Azospira inquinata: one gene and its partner. The protein of the gene in region 1 interacts with the protein of each later gene in a pairwise test. Links are inferred from orthologs where the notes say so. Each region holds a gene or a part of one and is shown in the gene's direction. Other genes may lie near its edges.

Region 1 (4,705 bases):
GGGCTGGGGCGCCGCCCCGTCCACCGGCTGGCCAGCCCCTACCCAAGCGGGGAAGCCCCCATCCAGGACGGACACCGCCCCGTGGCCTAGCCAGCCCAGCAGCCACCACAGCCGGGCCGCCATCATGCCGCCACAGTCGTCGTAGGCCACCACCCGGGTCTGGTTGCCGATGCCCAGCATTTCCAGACGGCGCACCAGCAGCACCACCTCGGGCAGGGGATGACGGCCGTTATGGCCGGTCTTGGGGCCGGACAGATCCCGGTCCATGTGCATGAACACGGCCCCGGGAATGTGATTTTCCTGGTAGGCGGCTTCCCCGGCCTCAGGAGCCGCCAGGTTATGGCGACAATCCACCACCCGCCAATCCGGGTCTTCCAGATGGTCGGCCAGTTCCGCCACGGAAATCAGGGGGGAGACGGTCATCAGGCCTGCTCCGCCAGCCAGGCCTTGGCTTCGGCTTCGTCGCTGAAAACCTGCACATCGGCGTGCACAAAGGCCTGGGATAGCCAGGCGCTCCAGGCCACCCACTGGCTATCGGTCAGGACCGCCACCCGGCGGAAGGCGTCCCCGTGGGTCCGGCCGAATTTCACTTCGGCCCAGGCAACGTCCAGGGTGAAATCGGCCATCTCCCGCAGATCGAAGAAGAGATCCACCGGGCCTTCGAATTTAGTCTTGTAATTGACCAGCTCTTCGAATTCCCGGTAATCGGCCAGGGTAAATTCCCCGAAAACGGACACCGATACCAGGCTGCCTTGATGGTCGGTTGCGATCATAGTTTTGCTCTCCACTAAAAATTGGGGATGCCCAAGTGTATCCCAAGCCCCGGCCAAACGCGGCGTCCGGCGCCCCGGGCAAGGGCAAAGAAAAAGGGCGCCCCCTGGGACGCCCTGTTTCGGCTGACCACCCGCCCTACAGGTGGGGGGCCATGATGCGACGATAGAATTCGTGGAAGTGCTGCATGCCGTCTTCCATGGGAGATTGGTAGGGCCCCACTTCGCTGCGGCCTTCCTTGAAGAGACGCCAGCGACCCCGGTCCATGCGTTCGCCGATGTCGTCGTCCTCAATGGCGGTTTCCATGTAGGCGGCCTGCTCGGCTTCGATGAACTCCCGTTCGAAATCCACGATTTCTTCCGGATAGTAGAACTCCACCACATTCATGGTCTTGTTCACATCCTGGGGTACCAGGGTGGACACCACCAGGACGTGGGGATACCACTCCACCATCACATTGGGGTAGTAGGTCAGCCACACGGCGCCCTGCCGGGGGGATTCCCCCTTGGCGGCGTAGAAGTCCCGCACCGCCTTCTGCCAGCGGGCATAGACCGGGGAGCCTTCCTTGAGCAGGGAGGTAATGCCCACCCGCTGGACGGAATACCATTCGCCGAACTGCCAGGTAAGGTCGTCGCAGGTGACGAAATTGCCCAGACCCGGATGGAAGGGGACCACGTGGTAGTCCTCCAGATAGACCTCGATGAAGGTCTTCCAGTTGTAGTTGCACTGGTGCATTTCCACCCGGTCCAGCTTGTAACCGGCGAAATCGAATTCCCCAGCCACATTCATCCCGGCCAGATCCTGACCGACGGAGCGGGGCCCCTTGAAGAGCAGTCCGTTCCAGGATTCCAGCTTGCGCTTATTGAGATTGAGGCAGGGATTGGCGGGGAAATGGGGGGCGCCGATGAGGCTGCCTTCCGTGTCATAGGTCCAGCGGTGCAGGGGACACACCACGTTTTCCGCATTGCCGCTGCCCTGCAACATGACAGCCTGGCGGTGGCGGCAGATATTGGACATGTCGTACACCCCGTCCGGCTGGCGCACCACCATACGGCCATGATCCTGCCATTCCAGGGTCCGGTAATCGTGCACATGGGGCACCATCAGCTCATGGCCGACGTACCCGGGCCCCTGCTCGAAGAAGAGTTTCTGCTCCAATTCGAACATTTTTTCGTCGAAATACCAGTCGACGGGGAATTGGGTTACGGCCGGAGCCAAATGGTTGCTGGTGACGATCTCGGACATCTCCACACCTCCGGGAAGTGGCAAAGGGTAGAAATCAGTTAATAAATCAAGGGAGGCGGGATTGTAGCCTGGATCAAATTTGACCAAAAGCCCCTGAATAAGTTATTTTTTCCCGTTTCTGATGGCTATTGACATGGATCAAACCGCCCCGTCATCCACGCCTGCGGACGGGCAAGAACCCGCCCCTCTCAAATTCGAAACCGCCCTTACCGAACTCGAGCGCATCGCCCAGGCCATGGAGGGTGGCAAACTGTCTCTGGAAGAATCCCTGGAAGCCTATCGCCGGGGCACGGAACTGCTCCAGTTCTGCCAGCGTCAACTGCAAGTCGCCGAGGAAAAAATCCAGGTACTGGAAAACGGCTCCCTGCGCGACTTTCGCCCTACCGAATCCCACTGAAAGCCTTGTCCATGTCCGCCACTGCCCTGCCTTTTCCGGAATGGATGGGGGCCGTTCAGGCCCGCACCGAAGCGGCCCTGGGCCGCTTTTTGCCGGCCCCGGATCACGCCCCCGCCACCCTGCACCAGGCCATGCGCTATGCCGCCCTGGGCGGGGGCAAGCGGGTACGGCCCCTGTTGGCCTTCGCCGCTGGGGAAATCACCGGGGCCCCGGCGGATCTGCTGGACAGCGCCGCCTGCGCCGTGGAGCTGATCCACGCCTATTCTCTGGTCCATGACGACCTCCCGGCCATGGACAATGACGTGCTGCGCCGGGGCCGCCCCACCTGCCACGTGGAATATGGGGAAGCCACGGCCATGCTGGCCGGGGACGCCCTCCAGACCCTGGCCTTCGACCTCCTGGCCCGGCCCCTGGAACTGGCACCGGCCCGGCAGGTGGAATTGCTCGCCCTCCTGGCCCAGGCCAGCGGCTCCCGGGGCATGGCCGGCGGTCAGGCCATTGACCTGGAGGCGGTGGGCCGGGCCCACGACCAGGCCCTGACCCAGCCCGAACTGGAATTGATGCATGCCTTAAAAACCGGCGCCCTGATCCGGGCCGCCGTGCTCATGGGCGCCCTGTGCGGCGAGGCCCTGGCACCGGAGGCCCGGGCGCGCCTGGACACCTACGCCAAGCGGGCCGGCCTGCTGTTCCAGGTGGTGGATGACATTCTGGACTGCACGGCCAGCACCGCCACCCTGGGCAAAACCGCAGGCAAGGATGCGGCGGCGGACAAACCCACCTACGTCAGTCTCCTGGGCCTGGGCGGCGCCCAGGACTACGCGGAAGAGCTGCGCCGCCAAGCCGTCACCGCCCTGGATATTTTCGGCCCCCGGGCCACCCGCCTCATCGCCCTCACCGACTTCATCACCCACCGCAAATTCTGACCGGCTTATCGGAGCGCAAGCCCAGCCATGTCCGCCTACCCCCTCCTCGACACCATCCACGATCCCAGCCAACTGCGTCGGCTGGAGCGGCGCCAGCTGTTGCCCCTGGCCGATGAAATCCGGGCCTTTCTCATCGAATCCGTGGCCCGCACGGGGGGGCACCTATCCTCCAACCTGGGAACGGTGGAACTGACCATCGCCCTCCACTACGTCTTCGAGACCCCCCGGGACCGGCTGGTCTGGGACGTGGGGCATCAGTGCTACACCCACAAGATCCTTACCGGCCGCCGGGAGGGCATGGCCCGGCTGCGCATGGCGGGAGGCGTTTCCGGCTTTCCCAAGCGCACGGAAAGCGAATACGACACCTTTGGGGTCGGCCATTCCTCCACCTCCATCTCCGCCGCCCTGGGCATGGCCCTGGGGGCCAAGCAGAAGGGGGAAAAGCGGGCGGCCATCGCCATTATCGGCGACGGGGCCATGTCCGCCGGCATGGCCTTCGAAGCCCTGAATAACGCCGGGGTGGCGGACGCGGACATGCTGGTCATCCTCAACGACAACGAAATGTCCATCTCCCCCCCGGTGGGCGCCCTGAACAAATACCTGGCCCGGATCATGTCCGGCAACTTCTATTCCGCCGCCCGCAAGGCCGGAGAAAAGGTGCTGGGCATGGCCCCGCCCCTGCTGGAACTGGCCAAGCGGGCGGAAGAGCACGTCAAGGGCATGCTCACCCCGGGCACCCTGTTCGAGGAACTGGGCTTCAACTACATCGGCCCCATCGACGGTCATGACCTGAATGCCCTGATCCCCACCCTGCAAAACCTGAAGGACATGAAGGGCCCCCGTTTCCTCCACGTCATCACCAAAAAGGGCCATGGCTACAAGCTGGCGGAGGCGGACCCGGTGCTCTACCACGGGGTCTCCAAGTTCAAGCCGGAGGAAGGCATTCAGACCGGCAAGGGCGGAGGCAAACTCACCTACACCCGGGTGTTTTCCGACTGGCTCTGCGACATGGCCGCCGCCGATCCCCGGCTGGTGGGCATCACCCCCGCCATGGGGGAAGGCTCCGGCCTGGTGCGCTTTGCCGAGCTGTTCCCGGAGCGCTACTACGACGTGGGTATCGCGGAGCAGCATGCGGTCACCTTCGCCGCCGGACTGGCCTGCGAAGGGTTGAAGCCCGTGGTGGCCATCTATTCCACCTTCCTCCAGCGGGCCTATGACCAGCTCATCCACGATGTGGCCCTGCAAAACCTGCCGGTGACCTTCGCCATCGACCGGGGCGGCCTGGTGGGGGCGGACGGGGCTACCCACCACGGCGCCTTCGATCTCTCCTTCCTGGCCTGCATCCCCAATCTGGTGGTGATGTGCCCGG
Region 2 (4,546 bases), 990 kb from region 1 along the record:
ATGCCGCTGCGCACCAGATTGCGTTCAAATTCCGGCGTCTGGCGCATGAATTCGTTGTATTCCTCGTCGCTACAGAAGCCCATGACCCGTTCCACCCCGGCCCGGTTGTACCAGGACCGGTCAAACAGGACGATTTCTCCGGCGGTGGGCAGGTGTTGGATGTAGCGTTGGAAATACCACTGGCCCTTTTCCACGTCGGAGGGCTTGTCCAGGGCCACTACCTTGGCGCCCCGGGGATTCAGGTGTTCCATGAAGCGCTTGATGGTGCCGCCCTTGCCTGCCGCGTCCCGGCCTTCAAAGACAATCACCACCCGTTGCCCCGTTTCCTTGACCCAGGCCTGGAGCTTCAGCAGTTCCACCTGGAGGTGGTATTTCTGCTTTTCGTAATTCTTCCGGGACATGAGGTTTTTGTAGGGATAGCCCCCATTACGCCAGTCCTCGGCTAATTCCTCATCCGGGCTGATGGGCCGCTTTGGCGGCTGCTTTTCCTCATCCTGGAAAAGGGCCTTGCGCAGGGCCTTCACATCGTCCGGGGAAGCCCCGGCCACAATGGCGCCCAGGGTTTCGGCCACGCCGCCCAGGCCTTCCTTGGCCACGGTCTTAATAATGTCGTTCACCGCCACGGCCTTGGAGGTCTGGGCGGCAGCCACAGCTTGGCCCACCACGAATTTTTCGATGCCGCCCTGGCTGCGGGCCGGGGCCACGTCACCGGCCTTGGCAGCGCGAGGTGGCACGGCCTTGGGGGCGACGCTCTTGGTCTTGCGGACAGTGCTGGGAACGGTGCTGGGGGATTGGGGTTTTTCAGGCAACGTGCATCTCCTCTCGCGGGTGGTTTCCAAGGGGTCGGAACCCGGGGGCTCGACCATGTCCTATTGTGCGCCGAAAGCGCCGCCATGGGGATGGTCGCCAAACTAGGGATTGGCCGCTCAGGGGCCTGGGGCTTGGCTGACAGGCGTAGAGCCAGAAACCTTAAACAGGAAAAACGGGGAGGAAAAACGAAGGGTGGGGGTAAGGCGGGGAATGGAGCGGAGGGGGAAAGCTGGAGCGGGCGAAGGGAATCGAACCCTCTTCATGAGCTTGGGAAGCTCAGGTAATACCATTATACGACGCCCGCTAAGAGGAACCGGATTGTAGAGCAAAGCGGCGGCGGCGGGAAGCCCCGCCCCTGCCTTTTATCCCCGCCCGCCGGATGGGCCCGGCGGGCGGGGCGGTCGAGCTTTAGCGGCCCAGGGGCGCCAGCTGCCGGTAGGCTCCGCCCTGGAAGACCAGGGGCAAGCGTTCCGGCTGGTGCTCAAAGGCTTCCACCCGGCCGATGAAAATCAGGTGGTCTCCCCCGGGGTGGCGGGCCTCATTGGCGCATTGGAAGGTGGCGCAGCAGCCCGGCAGCAGGGGCGCGCCCCCCAGGCCCGGGGCCCAGTCCAGATCGGCGAATTTGTCCTCGGCCCGGGAGGCGAAGCGGTTGGAGAGGGCTTCCTGGTCCAGAGCCAGCACATTGACGGCGAAGTGGCTGGCCTGGACGAAGGCTTCCCGGCTGGGGGACTGGGCCGCCAGACTCCAGAGAATGAGGGCCGGCTCTAGGGAGACGGAGCTGAAGGAATTGACGGTGAGCCCCAGGGGGCGGCCGTCCGGGCCCAGGGCGGTGACCACGGTGACGCCCGTGGCATAGCTGCCCAGGGCGTTGCGGAAACTACGGCTGTCAAAGGGCGCCGCCGGGCTGGCGACGGAAAAGGGGGCGGTGGCGTTCATGGTGTGACGGTGGGTGAGGGGTGGGAAAAAAGCGGCGTGTTAAAATTTGCGACCTTACGCCAGCGCCGGACCGGAATAGGTGGGCTGCCCCTTCGCGGGGGCCCTTGCGGTCCGTGGCGTCCAGGCCCAGTGTGTGTGCTGCGGCGACAAAACCAGACGGGAGAGAACCCATGAGAATCGGTACACCCTTGAGTCCCTCCGCCACCCGCGTCATGCTGCTGGGTGCCGGCGAACTGGGCAAGGAAGTCATTATCGCTTTGCAGCGCCTGGGTGTCGAGGTGATCGCCGTGGACCGCTACGACCATGCCCCCGGGATGCAGGTGGCCCATCGCAGCCATGTGATCGACATGACGGACGGGGCTGCCCTGCGCCGTCTGGTGGAATTGGAAAAGCCCCATCTGGTGGTGCCGGAAATCGAGGCTATCGCCACGGACATGCTGGTGCAGATCGAGGCGGAAGGCCTGACGGAGGTGATTCCCACGGCCCGGGCCGCCCGTCTCACCATGAACCGGGAAGGCATCCGCCGTCTGGCGGCGGAAGAGCTGGGCCTGCCCACTTCCCCATACTGCTTCGCCGATTCCCTGGATCAACTCCAGGCTGCCATCGACGGCACGGACAGCCAGCCCGGCATCGGCTACCCCTGCGTGGTCAAGCCCGTAATGTCCTCCTCCGGCAAGGGCCAGAGCCTGGTGCGCAGCGCCGCCGAAGTGGCCCCTGCCTGGGACTATGCCAAATCCGGCGGCCGGGTGGATCAGGGCCGGGTGATCGTGGAAGGCTTTATCGACTTCGACTACGAAATCACCCAGCTCACGGTGCGGGCCCTGGGCACCACGGGCCAGGTGGAAACCTCCTTCTGCGACCCCATCGGCCACCATCAGCTGAACGGGGATTACGTGGAATCCTGGCAGCCCCAGGCCATGTCTGCCGGTGCCCGGGAAAAGGCCCGGGATATCGCCCATCGCATTACCGCCGGGCTTGGCGGCCGGGGCATTTTCGGCGTGGAACTGTTCGTCAAGGGCGATCAGGTATGGTTTTCCGAGGTTAGCCCCCGGCCCCACGACACGGGGCTGGTGACCCTGGCCACCCAGCGCCTCTCCGAATTTGAGCTCCATGCCCGGGCCATTCTGGGCCTGCCCGTGGATACCACCCTGCGCAACCCGGGGGCCTCTGCGGTCATTTACGGTGGCCTGGAAGAGACGGGCATCGCCTTTGAAGGGGTGGCGGAAGCCCTCCAGGTGCCGGGCACAGACCTGCGCCTGTTCGGCAAACCCCAGAGCTTTAAAAAGCGCCGCATGGGGGTGGCCCTGGCCAGCGGGGAAACGGTGGAAAAGGCCCGGGAACGGGCCAAGCTGGCCGCCAGCCAGGTGCGCCCGGTGAGCGGCGGCAACGGCCGTTAAGCCCCCTTTGGCCCCCACCCCCCGGGCCCTTCCGGTCCCTCTGCCCCCCGCCGACCCCGCCGCCCTCCGGGAATTCGCTTCCCGGCTGGTGGCTTGGCAGCGCCGGGAAGGGCGCCACGACCTGCCCTGGCAGAATACCCGGGACCCGTACCGTATCTGGCTCTCGGAAATCATGCTCCAGCAGACCCAGGTGAGTACGGTGATTCCCTACTACGCCCGTTTCCTGGAGGCCTTTCCCACCCTGGCGGACCTGGCGGCGGCCCCCCTGGAACGGGTGCTGGAGCTGTGGTCCGGTCTGGGCTACTACGCCCGGGCCCGCCATCTCCACGCCTGTGCCGTGGCCGTCTGCGCCCAGTACGGCGGCCACTTTCCTCCCTCTCCGGAATTGATCGCCCAGTTGCCCGGCATTGGCCGTTCCACGGCGGCGGCCATCGGCGCCTTCGCCTTCGATTGCCGGGCGGCGATTCTGGACGGCAATGTGAAGCGGGTGCTGACCCGCTGTTTCGGCATTGCCGGTTTTCCCGGCAGCCCCAGGGTGGAAAAGGGACTCTGGGCCCTGGCGGAAGCCCTGCTGCCTGAGGCGCCGGACATGGTGGCCTATACCCAGGGCATCATGGACCTGGGGGCCGGACTCTGTGCCCGGAGCAAACCGGCCTGCGTACTCTGCCCCCTTCAGGAACACTGCGTTGCCCGTCGGGAAGGGCGCCAGGAGGAGCTGCCCGAGGGTAAGCCGGGCAAGGCGGTGCCGGAACGCCAGGTGAGTGCCTGCATTTTCCACGACGGGGAACGCATTCTTCTGGAGCGTCGTCCCCCCAGCGGCATCTGGGGCGGCCTGCTGACTCTGCCGGAAGCGGGGACGGAGGAATCCGCCCCGGCCCAGGCCCAGCGTTTGGGCCTGGATCTGCTGGCAGCGGCACCCCTGCCGCCCCTGCGCCACACCTTCACCCATTTCCGCCTGATCCTGAGCCCCTGGCTGTGCCGGGTGGGGCCGGAACGCATGCTCCGGGAAGGGAGCTGGGAATGGCTGCCCTGGTCCCGGGTGGGGGAAGCGGCCCTACCTGCCCCCATCAAAAAGCTGCTCCTGGGGCTGGAAGGCGCCCAGGCGGCTCCCTCCGCCTCCTCCGGGAACTGAGGCCGCCGCCTTCCCCCTTCCCCCCGGGGCGTGGGAATAAATGTCATATATGCCACGGACAAGTCCGGGAGGGCCGTGGGACAATGGTCCCGGGGAATTTCCCCGAATCCGCCGGGTTCGGCCTTCCCCTCTTCGGGAGCCTTGGTCATGTCCTCCGTCGCTTTTTTCTTCCTCTATCTCTACGTTTTCTGGGTCCTGTTCCTGGCCTGCGCGGCCCTCTACCAGGGCTGGCACCAGGCCACTCCCCTGGTCAAGGTACTGGCCGTGCCCC

The links. Proteins that work in one complex are often made in the same cells at the same time.
Region 2: the proteins of Azoinq_RS03090 (region 1) and purT interact in binary tests that used the Escherichia coli proteins (3 or more experiments, as listed by UniProt). The link is inferred for Azospira inquinata from one-to-one orthologs.

Annotation. Positions count from the first base shown.
Region 1 is NZ_CP064782.1:701,050-705,754, forward strand. Bases 1,443-4,380 are described here. They hold Azoinq_RS03090 (polyprenyl synthetase family protein), read left to right. Parts: upstream 1,443-2,424; coding sequence 2,425-3,336; downstream 3,337-4,380. Other genes in these bases: Azoinq_RS03080 (aromatic ring-hydroxylating oxygenase subunit alpha), read right to left, coding at 1,443-2,016; Azoinq_RS03085 (exodeoxyribonuclease VII small subunit), read left to right, coding at 2,150-2,413; dxs (1-deoxy-D-xylulose-5-phosphate synthase), read left to right, coding at 3,364-4,380. In the rest of the region: Azoinq_RS03070 (sulfurtransferase), read right to left, coding at 1-423; Azoinq_RS03075 (SpoIIAA family protein), read right to left, coding at 423-773; more of Azoinq_RS03080, read right to left, coding at 910-1,442; more of dxs, read left to right, coding at 4,381-4,705.
Region 2 is NZ_CP064782.1:1,688,569-1,693,114, forward strand. Bases 1,251-4,029 are described here. They hold purT (formate-dependent phosphoribosylglycinamide formyltransferase), read left to right. Parts: upstream 1,251-1,916; coding sequence 1,917-3,143; downstream 3,144-4,029. Other genes in these bases: Azoinq_RS07740 (flavin reductase family protein), read right to left, coding at 1,251-1,746; mutY (A/G-specific adenine glycosylase), read left to right, coding at 3,151-4,029. In the rest of the region: ppk2 (polyphosphate kinase 2), read right to left, coding at 1-866; more of Azoinq_RS07740, read right to left, coding at 1,219-1,250; more of mutY, read left to right, coding at 4,030-4,275; Azoinq_RS07755 (hypothetical protein), read left to right, coding at 4,423-4,546. UniProt on the Escherichia coli protein: Involved in the de novo purine biosynthesis. Catalyzes the transfer of formate to 5-phospho-ribosyl-glycinamide (GAR), producing 5-phospho-ribosyl-N-formylglycinamide (FGAR). Formate is provided by PurU via hydrolysis of 10-formyl-tetrahydrofolate.